DNA from 2 places in the Bacillus sp. m3-13 genome. Region 1 is predicted to be linked to the other one. Evidence: a T-box and tRNA genes for the amino acid it is inferred to sense, from the RefSeq annotation. Region 1 holds a T-box; the other holds one or more tRNA genes.
The links. The T-box of region 1 lies ahead of serS (serine--tRNA ligase). A T-box ahead of a tRNA ligase gene usually reads a tRNA of that ligase, here a tRNA-Ser.
Positions count from the first base shown of each region.

Region 2: it encodes a tRNA-Ser, which carries the amino acid that the T-box ahead of serS (serine--tRNA ligase) is inferred to sense. The anticodon was not compared.

Region 1 covers NZ_ACPC01000001.1:1,111-15,928, forward strand. The annotation lists gene M313_RS0100010 (YaaC family protein) at 1-514, opposite strand, end outside; gene guaB (IMP dehydrogenase) at 655-2,118, shown strand; gene M313_RS0100020 (D-alanyl-D-alanine carboxypeptidase family protein) at 2,246-3,625, shown strand; gene pdxS (pyridoxal 5'-phosphate synthase lyase subunit PdxS) at 3,907-4,794, shown strand; gene pdxT (pyridoxal 5'-phosphate synthase glutaminase subunit PdxT) at 4,813-5,388, shown strand; T-box leader at 5,453-5,689, shown strand; gene serS (serine--tRNA ligase) at 5,735-7,012, shown strand; tRNA gene M313_RS0100040 (tRNA-Ser) at 7,108-7,200, shown strand; partial or broken gene M313_RS0100045 (deoxynucleoside kinase) at 7,567-8,236, opposite strand; partial or broken gene M313_RS22245 (deoxynucleoside kinase) at 8,236-8,876, opposite strand; gene M313_RS0100055 (glycosyl hydrolase family 18 protein) at 9,015-10,325, opposite strand; gene M313_RS0100060 (cysteine hydrolase family protein) at 10,394-10,936, opposite strand; gene tadA (tRNA adenosine(34) deaminase TadA) at 11,021-11,506, shown strand; RNA gene ffs (signal recognition particle sRNA large type) at 11,605-11,869, shown strand; gene dnaX (DNA polymerase III subunit gamma/tau) at 12,177-13,868, shown strand; gene M313_RS0100075 (YbaB/EbfC family nucleoid-associated protein) at 13,908-14,234, shown strand; gene recR (recombination mediator RecR) at 14,245-14,818, shown strand, end outside.
Region 2 covers NZ_ACPC01000019.1:121,525-136,342, reverse strand. The annotation lists gene M313_RS0111230 (lipase family protein) at 1-671, shown strand, start outside; gene M313_RS0111225 (glycogen/starch/alpha-glucan phosphorylase) at 1,104-3,509, opposite strand; gene glgA (glycogen synthase GlgA) at 3,499-4,950, opposite strand; gene M313_RS0111215 (GlgC family sugar phosphate nucleotidyltransferase) at 4,947-5,963, opposite strand; gene M313_RS0111210 (glucose-1-phosphate adenylyltransferase) at 6,000-7,157, opposite strand; gene glgB (1,4-alpha-glucan branching enzyme) at 7,162-9,045, opposite strand; tRNA gene M313_RS0111200 (tRNA-Glu) at 9,584-9,655, opposite strand; tRNA gene M313_RS0111195 (tRNA-Ser) at 9,664-9,754, opposite strand; tRNA gene M313_RS0111190 (tRNA-Asn) at 9,759-9,833, opposite strand; tRNA gene M313_RS0111185 (tRNA-Ile) at 9,861-9,937, opposite strand; tRNA gene M313_RS0111180 (tRNA-Gly) at 9,945-10,018, opposite strand; tRNA gene M313_RS0111175 (tRNA-His) at 10,026-10,098, opposite strand; tRNA gene M313_RS0111170 (tRNA-Thr) at 10,125-10,200, opposite strand; tRNA gene M313_RS0111165 (tRNA-Phe) at 10,215-10,287, opposite strand; tRNA gene M313_RS0111160 (tRNA-Asp) at 10,344-10,420, opposite strand; tRNA gene M313_RS0111155 (tRNA-Met) at 10,424-10,502, opposite strand; tRNA gene M313_RS0111150 (tRNA-Ser) at 10,549-10,642, opposite strand; tRNA gene M313_RS0111145 (tRNA-Ile) at 10,658-10,735, opposite strand; tRNA gene M313_RS0111140 (tRNA-Met) at 10,740-10,816, opposite strand; tRNA gene M313_RS0111135 (tRNA-Ala) at 10,991-11,063, opposite strand; tRNA gene M313_RS0111130 (tRNA-Pro) at 11,082-11,158, opposite strand; tRNA gene M313_RS0111125 (tRNA-Arg) at 11,163-11,239, opposite strand; tRNA gene M313_RS0111120 (tRNA-Leu) at 11,347-11,432, opposite strand; tRNA gene M313_RS0111115 (tRNA-Leu) at 11,459-11,542, opposite strand; tRNA gene M313_RS0111110 (tRNA-Gln) at 11,559-11,633, opposite strand; tRNA gene M313_RS0111105 (tRNA-Val) at 11,676-11,751, opposite strand; tRNA gene M313_RS0111100 (tRNA-Glu) at 11,801-11,872, opposite strand; tRNA gene M313_RS0111095 (tRNA-Ser) at 11,881-11,971, opposite strand; tRNA gene M313_RS0111090 (tRNA-Asn) at 11,975-12,049, opposite strand; gene M313_RS0111085 (SprT family protein) at 12,217-12,690, opposite strand; gene cmpA (cortex morphogenetic protein CmpA) at 13,020-13,130, shown strand; gene M313_RS0111075 (Tex family protein) at 13,687-14,818, opposite strand, start outside.

The sequences.
Region 1 (14,818 bases):
CTAATAAAAATGGAGTTTTATTTTTAGTGATTTTAATGCTTGTTTCTAGTTCAGGAATGGAGAATAGCAAATCCCGCATGGAGTACTTTGTTCCTTCTATTTGTTTCACATGGAACATTTTGTCGCTAAAGTGCGAAAAGAGGCCGTTTTTCTGGACTTTCACTTCATCTTGTAAAAATTCATAGCTTTGTTTCTTCCGTTTTCTTGTGGAAACCCCATGTGCCAATACAGATGTAGATTCTGGATAGGAAGGATCAACCGTTAACAAACAGGCTTTGATTAATTGAACCATTCCGTAAAACATGAGAACGGGTTTGATGGAAGTAGGCGTATTATTGGATTGCTGAAGGTAGGTCAGTCCATGTTCCACATAGTAAATAAAGCTATAAGCATTGTTGTAGCTTTTTTGTTCAAATTGTTCAATTTGTTGTCTTTGGTAACTGGACTTTAGCAGTTTCTGGGCGGTTTCCACCGATTGAAATGGGTAAAATAAATGTAAGTATGGCGCTGTCAATAAATCCACGTCCTCATAGGAAATATTATAGTTAGAATAATTAGAAAAAATAAACTTATGTTACTGTCCTTGACAGTATTTTGTCCACTTGATACTCTACTATAAATATTATCGAGAATAAGAAGGGGGAAAATTTTGTCATGTGGGAAAATAAATTTGCTAAAGAAGGCTTAACATTTGATGATGTTCTTTTGGTTCCATCCAAGTCTGAGGTATTACCAAGGGATGTAGATTTGAAAGTGAAGTTGACGGAAACATTGCAATTAAACATTCCGATTATCAGTGCTGGGATGGATACAGTGACAGAAGCAGAGATGGCGATTGCAATGGCACGCCAAGGAGGCTTAGGTATTATTCACAAGAATATGTCCATTGAACAGCAGGCAGAGCAAGTGGATAAGGTGAAGCGTTCTGAGCGTGGCGTTATTACGGATCCGTTCTTCTTAACTCCTGAACATCAAGTATTTGATGCGGAACACCTAATGGGGAAATACAGAATATCTGGAGTTCCTATCGTCAATAACAACGAAGAACTTAAATTGGTTGGTATTTTGACAAACCGTGATCTTCGATTCATTCAGGATTTCTCGATTCCCATTTCAGATGTCATGACAAAAGAAAACCTCGTAACTGCTTCTGTAGGAACCACATTAGAAGAAGCAGAGAGTATTTTACAGAAGTACAAGATTGAAAAGCTTCCTCTTGTGGATGAAGCTGGCGTATTAAAAGGACTTATTACCATTAAAGATATAGAGAAAGTAATTGAATTCCCCCACTCTGCTAAAGATAACCAAGGGCGTTTGCTTGTAGGTGCTGCTGTGGGTGTTACGGGAGATACGATGCTTCGCGTTGAGAAGTTGGTCGAAAAAAGCGTGGATGCTATTGTAGTGGATACAGCACATGGCCATTCTCAAGGGGTACTGGATACGGTGAGAAAAATTAGAGATAAGTATCCTAACTTGAACATCATCGCTGGGAATGTTGCAACAGCAGAAGCGACACGAGATTTGGTGGCAGCTGGTGCAAATGTAGTAAAGGTCGGTATCGGACCGGGCTCCATTTGTACAACACGAGTCGTTGCCGGTGTAGGCGTGCCGCAGATCACAGCAGTATATGATTGTGCAACTGAGGCACGCAAGCTTGGAGTATCCGTCATTGCAGATGGTGGAATCAAGTATTCCGGTGACATTGTCAAAGCACTTGCTGCTGGTGGACATGCCGTAATGCTAGGCAGTATGTTGGGTGGTACATCCGAAAGCCCTGGGGAGACAGAAATTTTCCAAGGCAGACGCTTTAAAGTGTACCGCGGCATGGGGTCTGTTGGTGCAATGGAAAAAGGTAGTAAAGATCGTTATTTCCAAGAAGATAATAAAAAGTTTGTACCAGAAGGTATTGAAGGACGCATTCCTTATAAAGGACCTGTTGCAGACACTATTTACCAAATGGTGGGCGGTCTGCGGTCCGGCATGGGGTATTGCGGTACAAAAGACTTACAAGCATTAAGAGAAGATGCACAATTTGTGAAAATGACAGGTGCCGGGCTTCGTGAAAGCCACCCGCATGATGTGCAAATCACGAAAGAATCCCCTAACTATTCCGTTTAAATATGTTGTCATAGGAATTTAGTCTTATAAACAGACAGGGAAAGAAGTGGTCTTTCTCTGTCTATTTTTTTTGGACATAGTGTGATAAAATAACGACTATGTGAAAAAAATCTGGAGGTAAGACAAGGTGAAAAGAAGCTTTAAACAATTGTTCGTTGGTTTATTAGTACTTACGCTTATGGTTTCAATATTTCCTGGTAAATCTGCTCAAGCAGAAGAAAATGATTTCCTGAATATAAATGCGAAAGCTGCTATATTAATAGAATTTAGTACAGGGAAAATCATCTATCAAAAAAACGTAGATGAGGCACTTCCTGTTGCAAGTATGACAAAGATGATGACGGAATATTTACTTCTTGAAGCAATTGAAGATGGAAAATTAGATTGGTCAAAAGAAGTGATTCTAAGTGACTATGCACAAGCGATATCTCAAAAGTATCCTGAGCTATCCAATGTTCCTATGAGAAAGCAAGAACCTTACACAATTAAAGAACTCTATGAGGCGATGGCAATCTATTCTGCAAACGGAGCTACCATTGCACTGGCTGAGGCTATTGCAGGTTCAGAAACGAAATTTGTAGAAATGATGAATGCGAAAGCGGAAGAAATAGGATTAGAGAATTACAACTTCGTTAACTCTACAGGATTAAACAATGAAGACCTAGCAGTAGGTGGAGTTCCGATGCACCCTGAAGGAACGGATGCTAATGAAGAAACGACTCTTTCCGCTAAAGACACTGCAAGATTAGCACACCGCCTACTAACTGATTATCCTGAAATTTTGGATACAGCAAGCATTCCATTCAAGGTTTTCAGAGAAGGTACGCCTGATGCGATAGATATGCCGAACTGGAATAAAATGTTATTCACAGAAGAGTTAAAGGTGCAATTTGAAGGAATAGACGGATTGAAAACTGGTTCTACAGATGCAGCAGGGTTCAACTTCACCGGTACTGCTGAAAGAGACGGAATGAGAGTAATTTCGGTCGTAATGAACACAACAAATGATGAAGGTGTCTCCACTGAGATTTCCCGTTTTATTGAAACGAAAAAATTAATGACTCATGCATTCGGTAGTTACTCTGTAGAAGAATTGTTTCCTGGCGAGTACCAAATGGAAGGCGAGTCCATTCTTCCTGTAACAAAAGGGAAAGAAGACAGTGTAGAAATTCAGACAAAAGAACCATTCAAGACACTTGTCAAAGATGGCAATAAAGATAACTTTAAACCTCAATTTGAAATCAACGAAAAGCTTCTGAACGAAGAAGGAGAATTAACAGCTCCGGTAAAAGAAGGAGATAGCGTTGGTGTAATGACAGTTACTCAAGAAGGCGGCCAAGATTACGGCTATCTTTTCGGTAACGAACAAGAAGGTGCAACAGTTGAATTGGTAACAAAAGAAGGCGTGGAAAAAGCAAACTGGTTTGTATTATCCATGCGTGCAGTTGGCGGATTCTTTTCCGATCTTTGGTTCACAGTTGCTGGAGCAATTAAAGGATTATTTTAATAAGAATTAATAATGCTTGAAGGCCCATCTCCACAGAGGATGGACTTTCAGGCATTTTCCTTATAGATGACTTACGCGTAATTTCATTTATCGGGGAAATACTACTTTAAAATAAAATGTTTCACAAAAGCCGAATCTTTCTAAATAGTGGCAGGGTAATCTTTCGATATTTTATTAGGATTTTTCTAAAATTTAAGGTAAAATAAAGAGCGTGTTAGTAAATTATATGGACTTGCTCCATTTTATGAAAAAATATTTTATACATATAGGGGGACTTATCGATGACACATCAAACAGGTACAGATCGTGTAAAACGTGGAATGGCGGAAATGCAAAAGGGCGGCGTTATCATGGACGTTGTCAACGCTGAGCAGGCGAAAATTGCAGAAGAAGCTGGTGCAGTTGCTGTAATGGCATTAGAGCGTGTTCCTGCTGATATCCGTGCAGCTGGTGGAGTTGCCCGCATGGCAGATCCAACGATTGTGGAAGAAGTAATGAAAGCTGTATCCATCCCGGTAATGGCGAAAGCTCGTATTGGCCATATCGTAGAAGCTCGCGTATTGGAAGCAATGGGTGTGGATTACATCGATGAGAGTGAAGTATTGACTCCAGCGGATGAGGAGTATCACTTAGACAAGCGTCAATACAAAGTACCATTCGTATGTGGTTGCCGTGATCTTGGAGAAGCTGCACGCCGTATTGGTGAAGGTGCATCTATGCTTCGTACTAAAGGGGAGCCAGGAACAGGAAACATCGTGGAAGCGGTTCGTCACATCCGTAAAGTGAACGCACAAGTTCGCAAAGTGGTTGGAATGAATGAAGATGAATTGATGACAGAAGCAAAACTATTAGGTGCTCCTTTTGAGTTGCTTCTTGAAATCAAGCGTACTGGTAAACTTCCGGTAGTAAACTTCGCAGCAGGCGGAATTGCAACTCCAGCTGATGCAGCGTTAATGATGCAATTGGGTTCTGACGGGGTATTTGTTGGATCTGGGATCTTCAAATCCGAAAACCCTGCGAAATTTGCTCGTGCAATCGTAGAAGCGACAACTCACTACCAAGACTATGAACTAATTGCAAGCCTGTCCAAAGGATTAGGTACAGCGATGAAGGGGATTGAAATCTCTACATTATTACCTGAAAACCGCATGCAAGAGCGTGGCTGGTAAGTAAAGGAGTTTTAACGTATGGTGAAAGTTGGGGTCTTAGGACTTCAAGGTGCGGTTCGGGAGCATGTTAGATCCATCGAAGCATCTGGAGCAGAAGCAGTAGTAGTCAAAAGAGCAGAACAGCTTTTTGAAATAGACGGCCTGATTATACCGGGAGGCGAAAGCACGACGATGCGCCGACTGATTGATAAGTATTCTTTCATGGAGCCATTGCGCGAATTCGGTGCAAGCGGCAAGCCTGTTTTTGGTACATGTGCCGGACTGATATTGATTGCAAATGAAATTGTTGGCTATGATGAGCCGCACTTGGCATTTATGGATGCGAAGGTAGAGCGTAACTCATTTGGACGCCAGGTGGACAGCTTTGAAGCAGAACTTGATATTGCAGGGATTGCAGAAGATTTCGTTGGCGTCTTCATCCGTGCTCCGCATATTGTGGAAGTGGGAGAAGATGTGGAGGTACTTTGCAAACATAACGGCCGTATCGTAGCTGCTCGTCAAGGACAGTTCCTAGGTTGCTCGTTCCATCCAGAATTGACGGATGACCACCGTATTACACAGTATTTCGTGAATATGGTGAAAGAGTCCAAATAAATTTGGGTATAAAACTATTGCAAGTATGAGAAACTTGTAGTAGATTATCTAATAAGAAAATATTGTTAAAGCGTTGATAGGAAAAAGTAGCAGGTTGCTCATACTTTAAGAGAATCGGTGGTTGGTGAGAACCGATGTATGACATTTGCGAATCCATCCTTGAGCACTTGGCCGAATTGCCTCTAACAGGCATAGTAAGTCAATTCGGTAAGATTATTACCGTTATCGAATGAAGTGGGAGAAGGCGTTTGGTCTTTTTCAACAAGGGTGGCAACACGGGAATATAACTCTCGTCCCTATTTAGGGGACGGGAGTTTTTTGCGTTCAAAAAAAGGAGGAAAAAGACATGTTAGATATGAAGTTATTGCGTGGAAATTTTGAGGAGATAAAGGGGAAGCTTCAGCATAGAGGGGAAGATTTGTCAGACTTGGACCGCTTTGAGGAGCTGGATGCTAGAAGAAGGGACCTTCTTGTTCAAACAGAGCAATTGAAAAGTAAGCGTAATGAGGTTTCTCAACAAATTGCTGTCATGAAACGTGAAAAGCAGGATGCAGATCACCTGATCAAGGAAATGCGTGAAGTAGGAGACAAAGTAAAGGAATTCGATGATGAGTTAAGAGGAGTAGAGGAAGCACTTGAACTGTTACTTTTATCTATCCCTAATATCCCTCATGAAAGTGTTCCTGTTGGAGAAACAGAGGACGACAATGTAGAGGTTCGTAAATGGGGAGAGGTTCCAACGTTCGGATTTGAAGCAAAAGCGCACTGGGATATTGCGGATGAGCTTGGCGTCATAGATTTTGAACGAGCGGGTAAGGTTACCGGCAGCCGTTTTGTTTTCTACCGTGGCTTAGGTGCGAGACTTGAGAGAGCATTATTCAACTTCATGTTAGATTTACATGTAGATGAGCATGGGTACACTGAAGTGTTACCGCCGTACTTGGTAAACCGTGCGAGCATGACTGGTACAGGACAGCTTCCTAAGTTTGAAGAAGATGCATTCTTAATTGAAAAAGAAGATTACTTCTTGGTTCCGACAGCAGAGGTTCCAATTACGAATATGCACCGCGATGAGATCTTAAGTGGCGATCAATTGCCAATCAATTATGCGGCATTTAGTGCTTGCTTCCGCTCTGAGGCTGGATCTGCAGGTCGTGACACTCGTGGGTTGATTCGTCAGCATCAATTCAATAAAGTAGAGCTCGTGAAATTTGTAAAACCAGAAGAATCTTATGAAGAGTTGGAGAAATTGACTGGCAATGCGGAAAAAGTATTGCAACTGCTGGGACTTCCATACCGCGTGTTGAGTATGTGTACAGCAGATCTTGGCTTTACAGCAGCCAAGAAATATGACATCGAAGTATGGATCCCGAGTCAGGAAACGTACCGCGAGATTTCTTCTTGCAGTAATTTCGAGAGCTTCCAGGCACGCCGTGCAGGCATCCGTTTCCGTCGCGATCCAAAAGCTAAACCAGAACATGTGCATACGCTAAATGGATCAGGACTTGCGGTTGGCCGTACGGTGGCGGCGATTTTGGAAAACTATCAACAAGAAGACGGTTCTGTCATCATTCCTGAAGTATTGCGCCCATATATGGGTGGCAAAGAAATTTTGACTAAATAGTGAACAAAGGAAGGATAGAGTGAAAAATCTCTATCCTTCTCTTGTATCTTGTTGACATCCTTTTCGAAAATATGATATATTACTCTTTGTCATACGGAGGAATACCCAAGTCTGGCTGAAGGGATCGGTCTTGAAAACCGACAGGGGTGTCAAAGCCCGCGGGGGTTCGAATCCCTCTTCCTCCTCCATTGATTTTAAAGAATGTTTTACCGATAGCGCATAAACTGGAGTATGTTCGTTACATTATGGAGAAGTAACGACTTTTTTATTGCCTGAGATGAAGCGACGTCATCTATTTGGCAATCTGTAAGCTGCCCAATTAGGGTGGCTTATTTTTTTTTGAAAAAAGTTATAAACGGTTGATTTCCGTTGCAGGTGCTTCGCTTTCCTGCGGGCGGTCCGGGAGCCTCCTCGGCAAGCCTGCGGGGTCTCCCCTGTCCCTTCCTCCCGCGGGAGTCTGCGCACCTTCCACTTCAATCAACAGATATTTTCATCTAACTAGAGTTTACAAAAAAGACCGGGGCTACATAGCCTCGGTCTTTTGTTAGTGTCGTTTATTTTTTTAGTAACTGTGATTGCTTCATGTGATGGGAAATCTTCTCGATAATTGGCTCGATGGAATCTCCATTGCTTAGCACATCGTATTCGTTGATGTTCAAGCGGAGTACCGGGCATGCGTGGAAGTTGTTGATCCATCGCTCGTAGCGCTCATGCATTTCTTCCCAGTAGGAGATCGGAGTCTGCTGTTCCATTGGGCGCCCGCGTTCTTGGATGCGGCCAAGGATATCATCCAAGCTTCCTTCTAGGTAAATCAAAAGGTCAGGATGCGGGAAGTAAGGTGTCATCACCATTGCTTCAAACAGGCTGGTGTATGTGTCATAGTCGACCTGTGTCATCGTGCCCTTTTCATAATGCATGTTGGCAAAGATGCCGGTGTCTTCGTAGATGGAGCGGTCTTGAATAAAGCCGCCGCCATATTCAAAGATTTTTTTCTGGTCTTTAAATCGTTCTGCCAGAAAGTAAATTTGTAAATGAAAGCTCCAACGCTCGAAATCTGCATAAAACTTATCTAAGTATGGGTTGGTGTCTACTTTTTCAAAAGATGTACGAAATCCAAGGGCATTTGCCAATGCATTCGTCATCGTAGATTTACCGACTCCCACTGTTCCGGCAATCGTAATGACTGCGTTAGAAGGGATGCCGTTATTTTTGACGTAAATTCATTATACGTTAACTCCTTTATTCAAGGTATCTTTCAACTGTTGGAAGATACGCTGTAGGTCTTCATCTCGTTGTACAAAGTCAACCTCGTCTCCGTTAAAGCGCAGGATCGGCAGGGAAGGGGTATTGTTCTTCGAGACGATCCATTTCTTCATCATAATCAAGACTTAGCTGTTGAAGGTATAGCGGATCAATTTTTCTTTTCGATATCACGGCCACGCTTTTCAATTCTCGTTAGTAGAGTGTCCAGACTTGCATTTAAATAAATGATGACATTTGGTCTTGGCATGTCTTCTGTTAGAATATCGTAGATTCTAAGGTATTTATCGTACTGCTTGTCCTTTAGTGTGCGTTTAGCGAAAATAAGGTTTTTTAGGATATGATAATCAGCTATTACCGGTTTATGTTGCTTTAGGTGATGCTGATCGATGTCTTCGAGTTGTTTGTATCTATTGCATAGGAAAAACATTTCCGTTTGAAAACTCCACTCGTCGATGTTTTCGTAGAATTTTCCTAGGAAAGGATTTTCGTCTACTATTTCTTTTAATAATTGATATTGGAACTCTTCTGCAATTTTTTTTGCAAGTGAGGTCTTTCCAACACCAATGGGTCCTTCAACTGTTATAAATGGTGTTGCTTGCACCAGGATGCCCCCTTTATAAGCGTGTGACTACATCAATATTTTGACAGACAATAAGTATTCTATCATAGATATGGGGGTTGTGGAGGAACAATTTGAGGGAGAATGGAGAGAGAGAAGGACTGGGGGTTTCCCCAGTCCTTAGTAGTAGTAATAGTAACGTTCGGTTGGATTTTTGACGACGTTGAAGTTATCGGTGATCAGAAGCCAGTTTTGCGGGAAAGGCAAGCCGAGCTTCCAATAGCTGATACCGCGTAAGTTAAGTTCTTTTATGAGGTCAAATTTTGCTTGTATGGACCGTGCGTCTTCAAACCAGACTTCGTGCTCTTTGCCGTCCTTACTGTATTTGAAGGTGGGCGCCTGTGCCTCTTCATCGTAAGAAATAGCAACATTGTTGTTGGCTGCAAGTTCTATGGCTGCCTGCGGGCTTATCGCTTTAGCAAATTCTCCGCCTTGGACAAAGGGAAGCGTCCAGTCATATCCATAGAGATTTTGCCCCATCATAATTTTTTCACTCGGCATTTCCGTAATGGCGTACTCTAATACTTCTCGGACAGGACCAATCGGAGAGACTGCCATCGGTGGACCCCCGCTATATCCCCACTCATAGGTCATAATGACGACAAAATCAACAATTTCGCCGTGTGTTTTGTAGTCATGGGCTTCATACCACTTTCCTTTTTGGTCGGCCTTTGTTTTCGGAGCTAGGGCGGTGGAGATAAGCCATCCTTCCTTTTTAAACCGATCCCGTGCCTTTCTTAAAAATGTATTGTAGGCTTCTTTGTCTGCCGGTCGTAAATATTCAAAGTCAAAATGGATATCTTTGAAGTTATATTTTTTGGCAGTGGCAACGATGTTATCCAGGAATTTGTTTTGAACCTGCATGTCTGTCAGGATGATGCGGCCAAGTTCGTCACTGAAACCATCCTCTTCTAAATTGGTAAGCACCATCATTAAGATGACATTGTCTTCTGCAGCGATGGCAGGCAGATTTGTCAACGGCGGTTCCTTTAATGAACCATCTCGCAATACCTGAAAACTGAATGGTGCGAGGTAGGTTAAATAAGGAGCGGCATTACGCGAGCTCTGTTGGAGTTCTTGTGATACAGTGTTTCCGCGAGGCTCCACATAAGCATTGATTTCCGCTTCTCGTTTTGGTTGTGGTGGAATATAAAGACGTAGCCCCACTCGTAAAGGAGCAGCAGGATTTAATTGGTTTATATCAATTAACTGTTCAGGTGTGATGTTATATTTTCTGGCTATGGAAAAAATCGTATCTCCCTGTTGGACAAAATAAAAACGCCCCACAATGGGGATCACCAGTGCCTGGCCGACAACGAGCCTGTCGGGGTTGGGAAGATCATTGGCTTCTATAATATCCTGTGGGGTTGTAGCATATGCCTGTGCAATCCCGCTTAGCGACTGTCCTTGGCTTACGACATGTATTTGCATGGTTCGTCCCTCCTATTCATTATCCTTTACCAATGTATGAACGGGTCAGGGGATTCATGCAAGCAACCTTACTGTTGACTTAGAAACTTCTCTGTTGGACGGACATCGGCCTTTAGTACATTTTCCATCATGCGTAATGCGTACTTATGGTCGTCATCATCTGCAGAAGCTATTGCATCACTTGGTATTACTAACTCAAACTCCCGCATATAGGCGTCATTTGCCGTGAACAGAACACATATATTCCCTGCAAGTCCTGTAAGGATAAGTTTCTTAACATGAAGTTGAGAGAGCAAGGTATGCAATGCCGTCCCGTAGAAAGCCGAATGCTTTGGCTTGATGAGGAAAAAGTCGTCACCGCAAGGATACAATGCCTTCATGATCGGATCGCTCCATTTGTTTTTGCATTTATCCATGATTTTGTCGTAATCGGCCTGCCATAAGTTATAATGGTCATTAATATAGATAACGGGAAGTCCTTCCTTATGCATGACTTCCTTGATTTCTTTAATATTTGGGACAATCTTGGTTGTTTTTTCTGCAAGGATGCTTCCGTGTTTGAACTGAAAATCATTGATGATATCGATAATTAATAGAGCCGTTTGTTTCATTATGTAAAATCACCTCTGGAGGTTAGTCTATGGAAAAGAGGTGGAGAATATAAATATGCAAGGAAAAGAAGGGAAAGGTCTAAAATGCAAGATGAACATTTTATGAAGTTGGCGATAGAAGAGGCGAAAAAAGCGGAGGCGCTAAAGGAAGTACCAATTGGTGCCGTACTTGTGCATGATGGTAAAGTTATCTCTAAAGGATATAACCTACGGGAGACCACTCAAAGGTCCATTACCCACGCAGAAATAATGGTCATTGATCAAGCGTGTGAAGCTTTGCAAACATGGAGATTAGAAGAAGCCACTTTATATGTAACATTGGAACCATGTCCCATGTGTGCCGGAGCGATCATCCAATCTCGCATTATGAAAGTAGTATATGGTGCCAAGGATCCAAAAGCGGGTTGTGCAGGTACGCTAATGAACATCTTGCAAGATTCTCGATTTAACCACCAGACAGAAGTAGTAAGTGGTATAATGGAAGAAGAATGTGGGGAATTGCTGTCCTCCTTTTTCAGGAAACTTCGTCAGCAGAAAAAAGAGAAGAAACTCCGTGAATCAAACTCCTAATAATTTACAGGAGTAGACGGTTGCATTTTTCACTCTTACCCGTTATACTAAATTATGCGTTGAGTTAATGACGCAACCAACTTATGGTTTTAATTTTGTCGTGCTAAGCGGGGAGGTAGCGGTGCCCTGAACTCGCAATCCGCTCTAGCGAGGCTGAATCCCTTCTCGAGGTTAGTAGACTGTAGGGTCTGCCTCAAGTAAGTGGTGTTGACACCTGGGTCCTGCGCAATGGGAACCCGTGAACCATGTCAGGTCCGGAAGGAAGCAGCATTAAGCGGACTCTCTCATGTGCCGCAGGGTTGCCTGGGTCGAGCTAACTGCTTGAGTAACGCTTATGGTGACTAATCGACAGAAGGTGCACGGCAGTTTAATAATACAGTTCAAACTCACTTCGGTTTCCGGGGTGAGTTTTTTCATATTTAAATGTTAAACAGACTAGTCGATTGGAGCGGAAGGCACTCGACTCCGGCGGGAGGTAGCGGTAGGTTGAGACCCCACAGGCGAAGCCGAGGAGGCTCAAGCACCGCCCCGCGGAAAGCGAGTGCCTGCAGAGGAAAGGAACGGTCAATCTATACAGCGAATTAAAAATGATAGACATGGAACAAACATTTTATTTTCCACAAGCCATACGGTATAATGAAAGAGGATAAAAAAGAAGGAGGGCATATTGGTGGCATATCAAGCTTTATATCGTGTTTTTAGACCACAAACCTTTGCAGATGTCGTGGGACAAGAACATATAACCAAAACCTTACAAAACGCCCTGCTTCAACAGAAGTTTTCTCACGCCTACTTGTTCTCCGGTCCAAGAGGAACAGGAAAAACAAGTGCGGCAAAAATACTAGCAAAAGCAGTCAATTGCGAACATGCACCAGTTGCAGAACCATGCAACGAATGTTCCGCCTGTAAAGGAATTACAGACGGTTCCATTTCAGATGTCATCGAAATAGATGCAGCCTCTAATAATGGTGTAGACGAGATCCGGGACATCCGCGACAAAGTCAAATATGCTCCAAGTTCCGTAAAATATAAAGTCTATATTATAGATGAAGTACATATGCTTTCCATCGGTGCATTCAACGCGTTACTTAAAACGTTAGAAGAACCACCAAAACACGTTATCTTTATTTTGGCTACAACCGAACCCCATAAGATTCCGCTTACCATCATCTCGCGTTGTCAGCGATTTGATTTTAAAAGGATTACGGGTGAGTCTATTGTCGGTAGGCTGGCTACTGTTTTACAGGCTCAAGAAATAGAGGCAGAGCCCCAAGCATTGGCGATTATTGCCCGAGCGGCTGAAGGCGGGATGCGAGATGCCCTCAGTTTGATGGATCAGGCCATCTCCTTCAGTAACGGTTTGTTAACTGTCCAGGATGCACTAGCCATAACGGGATCTGTCTCACAAAGCTTTATGACAGATATCGTAAACGGCCTGTATCACAAAAATGTCGCCCAAGCGTTGGATTCTCTGAATCAGGTTTTCCAATCAGGTAAAGATCCCGCAAGGTTTTTGGAAGATCTTATCTTCTATTACCGGGACATGCTTTTATATAAAACGGCACCAAACTTGGAACAAATTTTGGACAGGGTACAAGTGGACGAAGCCTTTCAACGGTTTGCAGAAGAAATACCTGCAGAAACTATCTATGAGACGATTGATATCCTGAATAAAAGCCAGCAGGAAATGAAGTGGACGAACCATCCGCGTATTTACCTAGAAGTGGCGATTGTGAAGCTTTGTCAGCTAGAAGCCCAAGCGAAGGAATCGGCGAATCAAGACCAGGTAAATCTTTTGCAAAAGAAGATTGCTATGCTCGAAAGTAAAGTAAAAGAGCTTGCAGCAGGTAATGTAGGGGGAGCGGCAAAAGCAAATGCACCAAGTAAGGCCCCTGCAAGAAGTGGGGGAGGCTCTAGAAATGGCTTCAAGCCCGCGACAGGTCGAATCCAGGAAGTGCTGAAGCAGGCAACAAGAGGTGACTTGGAAAGCATTAAAGGCAGCTGGGCACAATTGCTTGAAGCACTTCGCAAGCAAAATAAAGTATCTCATGCTGCATTATTGACGGACAGTGAACCTGTAGCTGCAGCAAGCAGTGCTTTTGTGTTAAAGTTTAAATATGAGATACATTGCAAGATGGCATCAGATGAACCGGTTAAGCAAAACCTGGAACAAATTATCCTGGATCTTACCGGAAAATCATATGACATGCTTGCCGTTCCCGAAGAAGAATGGCTGAAGATCCGAGAAGGCTTTATTCGCGGACAAAAAAATGATGAAGAGGGCAGCGAAACGCAAGATGACCCGTTCATTGAAGAAGCGAAGAAACTGGTCGGCCCCGATCTTGTAGAAATTAAAGAATAATAAACAATAATAAAAAGATATTAGGAGGAATTTATTATGATGCGTGGCGGCGGAATGGGTAACATGCAAAAAATGATGAAACAAATGCAAAAGATGCAAAAAGATATGGCGAAAGCACAGGAAGAGTTAGCTGAAAAGACAATGGAAGGAACTGCTGGCGGTGGAATGGTCACAGTTGTAGTCAATGGTCAAAAAGAAATCATTGAAGTGAATATTAAGGAAGAAGTAGTAGACCCGGAAGATATCGAAATGCTACAAGACTTAGTTCTTGCTGCAACAAACGATGCCCTTAAGAAAATGGAAGAGCTGACAAACGATACAATGGGCCAGTTCACTAAAGGGTTAAACATGCCAGGACTATTCTAGGAGGACCTTTATGCATTATCCTGAGCCTATATCAAAGCTGATTGACAGCTTTATGAAATTGCCAGGTATCGGCCCGAAAACGGCCGCTCGTCTGGCTTTTTTCGTACTTAACATGAAAGAAGATACCGTATTGGACTTTGCGAAAGCATTAGTAAATGCAAAGAGAAACCTTTCCTATTGTTCTGTATGCGGACATATCACCGATAGAGATCCTTGCTATATATGTGAGGATAATAGAAGAGACAGAACCATCATCTGCGTGGTACAGGAAACAAAAGATGTTATCGCGATGGAAAAGATGCGGGACTATAATGGTCTTTATCATGTCCTTCACGGAGCAATATCCCCAATGGATGGAATCGGTCCGGAGGATATCAAAATACCGGAACTTATTAAACGATTGCAAGACGATGAAGTGCAGGAACTTATCCTTGCAACTAACCCTAACATTGAAGGCGAAGCAACCGCGATGTATATTTCTAGACTACTAAAGCCATCCGGAATAAAAATGACCCGTATTGCTCATGGACTTCCTGTTGGAGGAGATCTAGAATATGCAGATGAGGTAACGTTATCCAAAGCCC
Region 2 (14,818 bases), on a different contig from region 1:
ATGACCAGTATCATCAAAATGGCATTTTTTCTATACCTGAAGGCTTTAATTTGGTAAAAGAATTCAAAGGTGTATCTTTTCATAGCCTCGAATGGTTCGGGTTTATTTTAGAATCAGAAGACGCAATAATCGTCAGCTTCCGCGGCACCCAAACAGATCCTGACTGGATATCTGATGCGGAAATCTTCCAACAGCCTTTTTCTTATTGTGACTCGGGTAACCAGCTCCTTGTACATGGTGGTTTCCTTTCGGTGTATGAGTCCATGAGAGAAGAGTTGTTGAAGTGCTTCCACCAAGAGCTATCCGCCTCCAAGACGTTATTCATCACCGGTCATAGTCTAGGAGGAGCACTTGCCACCCTATTTTCATTGGATTGTGCTGTTAATACAAATTTCAGCTCGCTATATATGTATAGTTTTGGTGCCCCGCGTGTTGGGAATGAAGCTTTTGCAAACCTGTACAATGAATATGTTCCGGGTTCTATCCGATTCGTTAACCTAGCCGACCTCGTCCCTTTTGTACCACCAACAAAAGTCGTAGCACCCATAAGCAAAAGAACCTGGCACTATAAACACACCATGACCCCCTCCCGCTTCCTACTAACAGAAGGCTCCATTATCAAAAACCACAGCATCGAAACATACATCAAAGCCATGAGGGAAAAGTTTTGATACGACAAAAAACCGTGCAATAAATGCTCGGTCCTTTTTAAAACTATAGTTAATTGGTGAATCGCCGCTGTTCCTTTCCGCAAATGACTTCGCTTTCCTAGGGGCGCTGCTGGAGCCTCCTCGGCTAAGCCTGTGGGGTCTCCACCTAGCGCTATCTCCCTCAGGAGTCTTCGCCATTTGCTCCAATCCACAGCTAGAAATTACGAGAACGAAAAGGTTACAGTTAACTCTTTCAAATGCATTTTCGTTGATCTTTAGTGATTGAAACTACCTTGTTGATTGAAGTTGATGGCGCGCAGACGCCCCCGGGAGGAAGGGACAGGTGAGACCCCTTAAGCGTTGTGAGGAGGCTCACGGACCGCCCGCAGGCAAGCGAAGCGCCTGGAACGGAAATCAACAGTTTATACAGTTTCTTATCTTTTCCTCTTGCAGTCATCGTTTGCTGTAGCTTGGTTCTAGGCCCCAGATCTCGTTGGCGTATTGTCTGATGGTGCGGTCGCTTGAGAAGAAACCGGAATGGGCAATGTTTTTAGCGCTCATCGTCAGCCAGTGATTACGGTTACGATAGGCTGCATCCACCCGCTCCTGGGCATCAATGTACGACGCAAAATCCTTCAAGACGAAATACTCATCGTTTTGCATAAGTAAGGAATCATGAATTGGTTCAAAATGGTCATCCACATCCGGGAAGAATCCGTTGATTAGCTGTTCGAGAACCTGCTGTATCCGCTTATCATGATGGTAATACTCACTCGATCTATATCCACCATTTTGATAATAATTCAAGACCTGCTCTGCAGTAAGGCCGAAAATGTACATGTTTTCTTCTCCGACCTCTTCCTTAATCTCAATGTTAGCACCATCAAGTGTACCGATCGTCAAAGCCCCATTCATCATGAATTTCATATTTCCTGTACCGGAAGCTTCCTTACTGGCAGTAGAAATTTGCTCACTTACATCCGCGGCCGGGAATATATCCTCAGCCAACGATACTCGATAGTTTTCTAGAAAGATAACCTTTAAGCGTCCATTAATGGAAGGATCATTATTCACCTTATCCGCCAGAGAGTTTATTAATTTGATTACTCTTTTAGCATAATAATAACCAGGGGAAGCTTTAGCTCCAAAAATAAACGTTCTAGGATGTATATCAAAACTACTGTCCTCTTTTAACCTGTTATATAGATACATAATATGAAAAACATTTAACAGCTGACGTTTGTATGCATGCAGCCTTTTCACTTGTACATCGAAAATACTGTCTGAATCAATAACGATTCCTGTTTGTTTTCTAATACGCTCTCCAAGAATCTGTTTCCGTGCCCGCTTCACTTGGTCTAACTTCTCCAAAAAAGCGGAATCGTTTGCATATACATCAAGCTGTCGAAGTTGTGTCGTGTCCTTCATCCATCCATGACCAATCGTATCCTGTATGAGCGAGGTTAATTGGGGATTTGCTTTCAATAACCATCTGCGGTGTGTAATTCCATTTGTTTTATTATTAAACTTATCAGGAAAAGCCTCATAAAATAAACGCATTTCACGATTTTTCAATATCTCCGTGTGTATCTTTGCCACACCGTTGACACTGAAGCTACCAACCACTGCTAGATGAGCCATCTTTACTAATCCATGCGCAAGAATTGCCATGTCTTCGATTCGACTCCATTGACCGGGATACTTTTTCCATAAATCTGCACAGAAACGCTCATTGATCTCTTCTACAATCATATATATACGCGGCAGCAATGGCTGAAAAATATTGGTCGGCCATTTTTCCAATGCTTCAGAAAGAGTTGTATGGTTGGTGTAAGAAATCGTATGAGAGGTGATTTCCCAAGCCTGTTCCCAGCTCATATTTTCTTCATCCAAAAGAATCCGCATCAGTTCCGGAATTGCCAGCACTGGATGGGTATCATTAATGTGGATGGTCACTTTTTTATGAAAATCTATTAAACTACCATTTTTCTTTCGATAAGATCGGATAATGCTTCCGATACTTGCTGCAACAAGGAAATATTGTTGTTTTAAACGCAGTATTTTTCCTTCATCATGGGTATCATCCGGATAAAGAAATTCGGAAACTGCTTCTGTATCCCTTTTGTATTGCATGATATCCTTGTTTGTCGGAAAAGGAGCAGGCTCGGCACTCCAGAGCCTTAACATGTTTACCGTATCTGTTTGATAGCCGACAACCGGCATATCATATGGCACTGCTGTGATGGCCTCCCCTTTTGCATGCCTGAACTTCTCTTTTCCATCCTCTATATAAGACTCCACCTTGCCCCAGAAATTGATTTCCACAGCTTGATCTGGCTTCCTTACTTCCCAGACGTTTCCGTGCCTAAGCCATTGTTCAGGCAGTTCCACTTGGTAGCCGTCCACAAACTTCTGGTCAAATAAACCATGTTTATAACGGATGCCACATCCATGACCAGGAAGGTCTAAAGAAGCAAGGGAATCCAAGAAACAGGCTGCTAGTCGGCCTAGACCACCATTTCCAAGACCTGCATCTGCTTCAATCTCTTCAATGGCAGAGAAATCAAGCCCCAGTTCTTTCAGGCCCTCTTCCACCACTTCTTGAATTCCAAGATTCAAGAGATTACTTCCCAATAATCTCCCCAACAAAAACTCAATAGAAAGATAGTACACTTGTTTTTCATCAGCCGCGCGATTTCGTTCGTTAGTGGCAATCCAGTTGGAGCTGATATATTCTCTTACCATGTTACCGAGTGTATGATAATGATCTCTTGAAGTCGATTCCTGGAAGCTCTTTCCGTACATACTCTCCAATTTCCTTAAAAAAGCAGCCTTGAATTTCTCTTTATTAGAGAACATGCACTCCACTCCTAGCCATTAGTGTTGAATACAATTGATTGTATTTAAACGCCGATTTAGCCCAGCTATAATCGCGCTCCATTGCTTCTTTCATGATACCGTCCCACACTTTTGGCTGCTCATACATGCTTATGGCACGCCTGATGGTATGAAGCATATCATGGGCATTAAAGTTGGTGAAGGAAAATCCGTTTCCTTCCAACGTCGTTTCATCATAAGAATGTACCGTGTCATTCAGTCCACCCGTCTCACGTACAATTGGTATAGTACCATAACGCAAGGCTATTAGCTGACCGAGTCCGCACGGTTCAAACTTGGACGGCATTAAAAACATATCTGCACCTGCATAGATCTGATGAGCAAGCGGTTCATCAAAACCAATGAACGTTTTCACTTTTTCAGGATGTTGATATGATAACTCTCGGAAGTAATGTTCAAACTGAGGTTCACCTGTTCCAAGCACGACAATCTGTACATCCTCATTCAATACTTCATGCAGCACGCATGTAACAAGGTCCAATCCTTTTTGCTTGGTCAACCTGCTTACCATCGCAATGATCGGTGTTTCCTCTTTTACAGGTAATCCGCATAGTTTTTGCAAGGCTGCTTTATTCAACGTTTTATTTCCCATTTTACTTACGGAATAATTTGCTTCAATGTACTCGTTCGTTTCAGGACTATACAAATCATCATCAATCCCGTTAATGATTCCTACTAACGCATCATTTCTATGACGGAGAACTCCATCCAGCTTTTCGCCGAAATAAGCGGTCTGAATCTCATTTTTATAAGTGGGGCTTACCGTCGTAATATACCCGGATGAAACCAATGCTGCCTTCATGAAATTCACATTCCCGTAAAACTCCAACTCATCAGCATTGAAATGTTTACTGTCAATACGTAATAAATCATGCAAGATACTTGGCGGAAACACACCTTGAAATTGAAGGTTATGGATCGTAAATACACTTTGAATATGCTCAAACCTTGGATTCTGTTTGTATTCCCGCTCCAAGATAAAATTGACCATCCCTGTGTGCCAGTCATGACAGTGAATGACATCTGGAATAAAATCAATAGCAGTCATACTTTCCAATACGGCACGACAGAAAAAGGAAAAGCGTTCCCCGTCATCAAAGTGACCGTACAGGGAATCGCGGTTAAAGTAGTATTCATTATCGATAAAATAATAGGTTACATTATCGTGTACCAATTTTTCCACGCCGCAGTATTGATGACGCCAGCCCACATCCACAAAAGTGGTCTGTACTCTTTTCATTTTGTTTTTAAATACTTCGGGTATTTGACCATATTTAGGTAAGATAACTCGTACGTCCGTACCTAGTTTCTTTAATTCCTTAGGCAATGCACCCGCAACATCGCCTAAGCCTCCAGACTTCACAAACGGGACACATTCAGATACGACAAACAATACCTTCACGAATTCATCAGAGCTCCTTGTACCGATCCTTTTTTCACTAAATACGGGGAATCTGTTTTCCCTGTTAAACTTGTACCGTCTTCTACCTTTACATCTTTGTCTAAGATGACGGAATCTAAAACACAATTCTCTCCGATAACGCCTTTTTGCATGACAATACTGTTTTTGACTACCGTCCCTTTTCCGATTTTGACACCTCGGAAGATAATACTGTTCTCAACATGCCCCTCAATGATGGCACCGTTTGCAATCATGGAATTCTTTACATAAGCATCCTTGGAATAGCTTGTTGGAGGCTCGTCTTTAACCTTTGTGAAGACAGGATGATCTTTTACAAAAACCTGCTTCCAAACAACAGGATCCAACAATTCCAAGCTATGCTCATAGTAACTTTCCAGTGAATCAATTACGGCGGCATAATTGGTATATTCATAGTTGCAAATTTTATATCCGCTTGTAATATCCTCTACTACATCCATGATACTTCTATACCCCGTTTGTTCATGATTCATGAATAATTTCACCAAAAGGTCCTTCTCGAGGACATACATATCCAACGTTTCATCTTCTTTTACCACATGGGTTATATCGCATCTGTTTTGGATATGACGATCTAGAATCAATTTGTAATTCATATTGGATACGGTAAAACTATTTGCTATGACGACATATTTTTGATTGCTGCGCCCGAAAAAGTCCACATTTTCTTTGAAATGTTGGAACGAACCTGTGTTTTCATTTTCGGAACTTGGGAAAAAGAACAACCCATCGCGTTTACGATCCAGATCCCACTGCTTTCCTGAACCAAGGTGATCCATCAGGGAGCGATACTGATAACGGGGGAAAATCGCAACATTTTGGATACCTGAATTGACCATGTTGGATAGGACAAAATCAATCAGTCTATAGCGCCCCCCAAAAGGAACTGCTGCTATGGAACGTTTTAACGTTAACTCCTGCATTTCTTCATTATGGATTGTTGCATCGATGATTCCTAACATTGATTTACTCATAAATGGACACCCTTCCTGTGTTTGATTTTCCGTCTATTATCGGGCTGTAGAGAAAATCCCTTTATCCATCATTTCCTCTGTTACTAAAATAATCTCGTCTTCATTCTTCTCCGGACAAATGACTGCACCATCAGGAATTTTAATCCCTGAAGGAATGATTGCCTTATTCACATAGACATTTTCACCAATAATGGCATCTGGCATGATTACTGAGTTTTGGATTACTGAGTTTCTCCCTACATTCACACCTTGGAATAATACGGAGTGATCAATCTTCCCTTCAATGAAACATCCTTCGTTAACAAGAGAATCCTTTACATCTGCATATGGTGCAATGAATTGAGGAGGCTGATTTGGATTGACAGAATAGATACGCCAGTCATATTCAAAGAGATTTAATTCACAATCCTCTTTTAACAGATCCATATTTGCTTCCCACAAGCTCTTTACCGTTCCTACATCCTTCCAATAACCCTTAAAAGGATATGCTACCAAACTCTTATTCTCTTCCAATAACAAAGGAATGACATCCTTGCCGAAGTCATGACTGGATTCAGGGTTTCGATCATCCATTTCAAGATATTCCTTTAAAACGGACCACTTGAAAATATAGATTCCCATACTAGCCAGATTACTCTTTGGATGCGCTGGCTTTTCATCAAACTCCACCACTTCGAGCTTATCGTTCGTATTCATGATTCCAAACCTGCTTGCTTCTTCCCAAGGAACTTCCACCACTGAAATGGATACATCCGCATCCTTTTTAATATGGTAGTCTAGCATTTCCTCGTAATTCATCTTGTAAATATGGTCACCAGAAAGAATTAGGACATATTCAGGATCATATTGAGTGAGATAGTTGATATTCTGATAGATGGCACTTGCTGTCCCTGTATACCATTTCACACCTGAAGATTCGGTGTAAGGAGGCAATACCGTCACCCCTCCATTTTTACGGTCCAAATCCCATGTGCTACCAATACCTATATAAGAATTTAATACCAATGGTTGATACTGGGTCAGAACTCCAACGGTAGTAATCCCTGAATTGGTACAGTTACTTAATGCAAAATCGATGATTCTATACTTCCCTCCAAAAGGAACAGCCGGCTTTGCCAACGTTTTTGTTAAGGAACTGAGCCTGCTCCCTTTTCCCCCTGCCAATAACATTGCTACACATTTATTTTTCGCCATCGCGTTATCTCTCCCCTCTAATTTTCTTAGGACGCCATATACTTACGCCAAATGATGCAACATTGACCATCATATGATAGTCCTTTCCGTGATATGCTCCTTCTACAGCACTAACTTCCTGATCATTTATCCGGCCGTTTCCACCGAATTCTTGTGCATCAGAACTAAAAACTTCTTCATATTCTGTTAGATAAGGCACGCCAATTTTAAATTCATCGTAGGAAACTCCTGTGAAATTACAAACTACTACTAGCGTATCTGCAGGTTTTTTTCCTTTTCGGATAAAGGAAAAGACACTTTGCTCACGGTTATCTGCATCAATCCATTCAAATCCATTAGGGTCATGATCCAATTCATACAAGGCTTTATATTGCTGATAAAAAGCCAACAGTTCCTTGAAATAATGATGCATCTGTTGATGGGATTCATACTGGTCTACTAAAAACCAATCCAACTGTTCAAGGTCCTTCCATTCATCAAACTGCCCAAACTCCCCGCCCATGTAGAGAAGCTTCTTTCCAGGGTGTGTCAAGAAGAATCCGTACAGCAACCGTAATTGCGCAAACTTTTCTTCATAATTTCCAGGCATTTTGTTTAACAGAGATCTTTTGCCATGAACCACTTCGTCATGGGAAAAAGGCAAAATGAAATTCTCGGAAAATGCATAGACGATGGAGAATGTCACTTTATCGTGTAGATGTTTTCTTTGCTCAGGAGCAGTCTCCATGTACCGCAAAATGTCATTCATCCAACCCATATTCCACTTGTAATTGAATCCAAGCCCTCCACTAGAGGTAGGGGAGGTAACTAGTGGCCAATCTGTAGAATCTTCTGCAATCATAAGCGCACTATAATCCTGTTCAAATACCGCTTCATTCAGTTTTTGCAAAAATTCTTGTGCAAAAGGGTTCGCATGCTCTTCCTTTGAGTTTGGCCAATAAAGCATGTTGGCTACTGCATCCACTCTAAAGCCGTCAACATGGAAATAATCCATCCAGAACAATGCATTTGAAATTAAAAAGCTCCTTACCTCAGGCTTTCCTAAATCAAAGTTTGCCGTGCCCCATACTTCATTCTCGCGATCATGGTAGTTTTTATATTCAAACACAGGTGCCCCATCAAACATATATAGCCCATGAGCATCTTTACAGAAATGCCCCGGTACCCAGTCTAATATCACCCCTATGTCCTCTTGGTGGCATGCATCAATAAACGCCATTAACTCTTTAGGATTTCCATATCTGCTTGTCGCAGCATAATACCCCGTACCTTGATACCCCCATGAGCGGTCATATGGATGCTCCACTAAAGGAAGTAATTCTATATGTGTAAATCCATGTTCTTTAATATAAGGAATTAATTCCGTAACTAATTCTGTGTAGGAGTAAAGTTCTCCATCATTCTTTTTCTTCCATGAACCAAGGTGCAGCTCATAGATAAACATCGGTTTTTCATAAACCAGTTTTCGTTTCTTTTTCCTGCGCCAGTTCTGATCTTTCCATTTAAATCTTTCTAGGTCATACACAATTGACGCTGTTTTAGGTCTTACTTCTGCATGAAAAGCAAACGGATCCGCTTTATGTAGTATTTCACCCGATTGTGTAACAATCTCGTATTTATATAAATGACCCAATAGGTCTTCATCTATTTGGATACTCCAAACACCTTCTTTATTTAATTTTTCTAGTGGATGCACCTCACCATTCCACTCATTGAAAGAGCCCATTACACGCACCTTCTTGGCATTAGGCGCCCATACAGTGAACCTTGTTCCTACCACCTTTTTACGATGACGTACTAAATGTGAGCCAAAAAGCTCATAACTTTTATTCAATGTTCCCTCATGAAAAAGGTGCAGCTGAAAATCCGTCGCACTCGTAGCAATCAATTTTTTCACCCTTCCATCATTCCTTATAAAAAAGAATATTGTTATACACTACTATTCTCTTTTTTATAATATTCTCCTTTATCCGACAAGTCGAAATCGTATGACATAAATCAACAATATTTATTTTTAGAGACTGGTATGTAAAAAACAAGCAATTTAAGGAAACCGTTTTCATTGTTGCTCTACTTGAAATTGCGTTATATCAGCATTTATGGAAGGGTTTACAATGCAAGAAATTTAGCCTAAAAATTAGGAGGAGAAGTGTTGGTTTTTGTCGAAAAGTTTTTGTGCTTAATATAGCCCACAAGAATAAATGTACACGCTTACACAGATAGATTATATTGAAATAATAATTTTACTTTTCAAAATGAGGTTTTGTTTGTTTCGCAGAAGGGTATTGTATGAGTTAGGAATTTCCTATTTTTAAAATAAAATGCAAACAAATTTCATTATTTGGAGAGAAGTTTTGAAGTACTTACGAGGAGAATTTGGACAAATAAAAAAAGCCATAGTATTTATAAAATACCACAACTTTTGATGACCCGTACGGGATTCGAACCCGTGTTACCGCCGTGAAAGGGCGGTGTCTTAACCGCTTGACCAACGGGCCAGATATTCTGGCGGAGAAGGAGGGATTTGAACCCTCGCGCCGCTTACACGACCTACACCCTTAGCAGGGGCGCCTCTTCAGCCACTTGAGTACTTCCCCAGAATGGCTCCACCAGTAGGATTCGAACCTACGACCCTTCGGTTAACAGCCGAATGCTCTACCGCTGAGCTATGGTGGAATAAAACAAAACGGTGTATATAAAAAATGGTGGGCCTAAGTGGACTCGAACCACCGACCTCACGCTTATCAGGCGTGCGCTCTAACCAGCTGAGCTATAGGCCCACAAAAATGGAGCGGGTGATGGGAATCGAACCCACGACATCAGCTTGGAAGGCTGAGGTTTTACCATTAAACTACACCCGCTAAAAAGGGCGACTGATGGGAATCGAACCCACGAATGCCTGAACCACAATCAGGTGCGTTAACCACTTCGCCACAACCGCCATAATAATATTTACTTAGTAAAAGATGGTGCCGGCGATAGGAGTCGAACCCACGACCTACTGATTACAAGTCAGTTGCTCTACCAACTGAGCTACACCGGCATTTAAAATCAAAGTGGCTCGGGACGGAATCGAACCGCCGACACATGGATTTTCAGTCCATTGCTCTACCAACTGAGCTACCGAGCCGTAATATAATTAATAGTGTAAACCTTAATACAAAGCCAAACTATTAAGATAAAAAATGGCGGTCCCGACCGGGGATCGAACCGGCGATCTCCTGCGTGACAGGCAGGCATGTTAACCGCTACACCACGGGACCATTTGGTTGCGGGGGACAGGATTTGAACCTGCGACCTTCGGGTTATGAGCCCGACCGAGCTACCGGACTGCTCCACCCCGCGATAACAATATTACTTCTCTATACTCACCATATCATCTAAAATATTATGGCGGAGGAAGAGGGGATTCGAACCCCCGCGGGCTTTGACACCCCTGTCGGTTTTCAAGACCGATCCCTTCAGCCGGACTTGGGTATTCCTCCGCGTATAGAAAGAACTGGTGGACCTTGTAGGACTCGAACCTACGACCGGACGGTTATGAGCCGTCTGCTCTAACCAGCTGAGCTAAAGGGTCCTTTTTGGTAGCGGCGGAGGGGATCGAACCCCCGACCTCACGGGTATGAACCGTACGCTCTAGCCAGCTGAGCTACACCGCCAAAAAGATAAAGTATTTCATTAGATTTACTGGCACCAATGTTACTGGTCTGTGTCCCTTCCTCTGCAAGCAAATTCAGGGTGTAAATCCGTCGGGACAACTTGGAGCAAATTCATGTAGTAATGCTCGTCGCTACACCGCCAAAAAGATAAGTATTTCATAAAAAGTATTAAAGTGGAGCCTAGCGGGATCGAACCGCTGACCTCCTGCGTGCAAAGCAGGCGCTCTCCCAGCTGAGCTAAGGCCCCAAATTCTAAGGGATTTAATGGTCGGGAAGACAGGATTTGAACCTGCGACCCCTTGGTCCCAAACCAAGTGCTCTACCAAGCTGAGCTACTCCCCGATAATGGCGCGCCCGAGAGGACTCGAACCCCTAACCTTTTGATCCGTAGTCAAACGCTCTATCCAATTGAGCTACGGGCGCTTCATATAAGTTGTTTATTTGATGTCCCTCTCAGAGGCGACTTAACTATAATATCAAATCCAGCATTTTGTGTCAACACTTTTTTGAAATTATTTTTTCGGTGTTTTTGGTGCGGCCGAGAAGAGTCGAACTTCCACGGGGTTGCCCCCACTAGGCCCTCAACCTAGCGCGTCTGCCATTCCGCCACGACCGCGAAAATGAATGGCTAGTATAAATGTATGGTGCGGGTGAAGGGACTCGAACCCCCACGTCAAAGACACTAGATCCTAAGTCTAGCGCGTCTGCCAATTCCGCCACACCCGCATACATTTTATAAAGTTGGCTGGGCTAGCTGGATTCGAACCAACGCATGTCGCAGTCAAAGTGCGATGCCTTACCGCTTGGCTATAGCCCATCGAAGATGATTTAACTTTAGAAGGTTAGTATTAAGTCCCTCTGGTGGAGGATGACGGGATCGAACCGCCGACCCCCTGCTTGTAAGGCAGGTGCTCTCCCAGCTGAGCTAATCCTCCAGATAGAAATGGGAAACAAAACAAGAATGTTTTGCATCCCACTTTGTAGTGACCCGTACGGGATTCGAACCCGTGTTACCGCCGTGAAAGGGCGGTGTCTTAACCGCTTGACCAACGGGCCTTAATAGATGGCGGAGAAGGAGGGATTTGAACCCTCGCGCCGCTTACACGACCTACACCCTTAGCAGGGGCGCCTCTTCAGCCACTTGAGTACTTCTCCATTTGGCTCCACCAGTAGGATTCGAACCTACGACCCTTCGGTTAACAGCCGAATGCTCTACCGCTGAGCTATGGTGGAATAATGCTACGGTGTGTCGGATAACGTTGTCTTTCGTCGCAACCGACTGCTTTTATTTTAATAAGCTTGTACTTAAAAGTCAAGTTTTTTCGGAACAAAAATGATATATTATCATAATTGTCATCCAGCCGTTTTTTAAAACAGCGACTAGAATAAATTATCATATTTTATGGTTGTGTGTCAACACGCTTTTCTATTTCTCTTAACTTCCCTCTACATTTTCCACATCTATACTTGTTTGTATTCACTCTTCTTACTCTTTTGTATTGCAGGTGGCAATCCACACATTCATATATACGAAAAGTTTTCGGCTTGGATGTAGTTGTATGAATGGGCGTACAAAATCTTGGGGCCCCCACTTTTTTAAGTAAGAATCGGAAATCAGCATCTCGGTGTTTATAGCCTTTACCTTGAATGTGCAGGTGGTAGTGGCATAGTTCGTGTTTGATGATGCCTACTAGCTCGTCCATACCCAGGGCGTCGTAATACTTCTTGTTGATTTCGATGTTGCTTGTGGAGGTGAGGTATCTTCCTCCGGTTGTTTTCAGTCGGTGATTGAATGATGCTTTGTGAAGGAAAGGTCTGTTGAAATGCTTTAGGGAGATTCCTTCTATTAACTTCTGTAGTTCTTTGTCTTCCATGTGTCCTCCACCTTTCATTCGAACCCTCCCCATTATACTGCATAGTATAGAAAAAAATAAGTCATTTATGTTGGGCTGGTTTCTATAAGATTGTTGTTTTCCCTTTGAAGTTTTGCCGTTTCTTTCCGCTGCAGGCACTCGCTTTCCGCAGGGCAGTGCTTGAGCCTCCTCGCTGCGCTGTGGGGTCTCAAGTCTACCGCTACCTTTCGCCGGAGTCGAGCGCCTTCCGCTCCAATCCACTCATACACTCACTAACCTGCAACAATCTTTACCTAAACAGCCCCTCATTATGAGCCTTCAAGTTTAAAGGTTGAAGGGGGTAGTGAAAGATGCCGACTTGGTTTAGGAAGCAGATGCAACGCGCATACCTGGAGAAAGATCGATATCAGATAAAAATGTTGAATCAGTGCTGGTTTTTCTATCATAAGAAGAATACTTGAAGAACAAAATCGTTAACGCGAGCTAAAACTACGTCCCAAGATCATAATTTCTTGGGACGTTTTCTCGGTTTTGGCATACCTTTGAAACATTGAACTTGCCAGATCTTCCCTTTGATCTCCTCTTGACTATTTCGTTAAAATCCCTTGTCACCAAGAGCTTCATATTGCGATGAGGACATCTCTTTTCCAAATTTCTCGTCACTGATGTCTTCATAACGCTAATGAGAACTTCTCTCCTCCAAATTTCTCGTCACTGATGTCTTCATAACGCTAATGAGAACATCTCTCCTCCTGATTTCTCGTCACTGATGTCTTCATAACGCCGATGAGGACTTCTCTCCTCCAAATTTCTAGTCACTGATGTCTTCATAACGGTAATGAGGACCTCTCTCTTCCTAATCTCTCCTCACTGATGTCTTCATAACGCTAATGAGGACCTCTCTCTTCCTGATCTCTCCTCACTGTTGTCTTCATCCCGGCGATCAAGAACCCAAAAGAATGAAGAAGAACCCCCGACAACCTGTTCACTTGGTTGTTCGGGGGTTATTTTATCTTCCTATACTTCTTGCTTTTGGGGTTGCAGCATCGTTAGGGATACTCGCCCTTTGTTCACTTCCACTCCATCGACCCAGACAGTGACAATATCACCGACAGAGACAACGTCAAGCGGGTGTTTTACAAAGCGATCGCTCAGTTTTGAGATATGGACAAGGCCGTCTTGCTTTACGCCGATATCAACAAATGCGCCGAAGTCCACGACATTTCTGACTGTTCCTTCTAGTTCCATTCCTTTTTGCAGATCTTCCATTTTCAATACATCCTGCTTAAGTAGCGGGGTAGGCATATCATCACGAGGATCTCTTTCCGGTCTGATGAGAGAATCGATGATGTCCTGAAGAGTAATAGGACCGATGTTTAAGTCTTCGGCAAGCTTTGCCACATCTACATCTTTCAGGGCTTGCTGCAGCTTTTCCGTTCCGATTTCTTTTTCAGACGTTCCTAATTGCTTCAATAACTTCTTAACATCGCTATACGTTTCCGGGTGGATGCCCGTTCTGTCCAGCGGTTGTTTTCCGTCTATAATTCTTAAGAAGCCGATACATTGCTCATAGGTTTTCGCCCCTAGTCTCGGAATACCTTTTAGGTCTGACCTGCTAGCGAACTTCCCTTCTTCTTCCCGCTTTTTCACGATATTAGTAGCAACGGTCTTTGATAATCCTGCTACATATTGCAACAAAGAAGAAGATGCGGTGTTCACATTCACGCCCACTTGGTTTACAACGGTTTCTACAACGAAATTCAAGGATTCCGCTAAACGCTTTTGTGCCACGTCATGTTGGTACTGACCGACTCCAACCGATTTCGGGTCTATTTTCACAAGCTCCGCCAACGGGTCTTGCAGTCTGCGGGCAATAGAGACAGCACTTCTTTCTTCCACTTGAAGATCCGGGAATTCTTCTCTCGCCAAGTCAGATGCGGAATATACACTCGCACCCGCTTCATTAACGATCAAGTAAGAGATGCTCTTTCCGCTTTGTTGGATGACATCTGCTAATAATTGCTCCGTCTCCCTTGATGCCGTCCCATTTCCTATTGCCACTACTTCAATTTTGAACGTGGATAGTACGTCTAATAGCTTATTAATGGACTCTTCTCGTTTCTTCTCCCCGGATGTATGCGGGTAGATT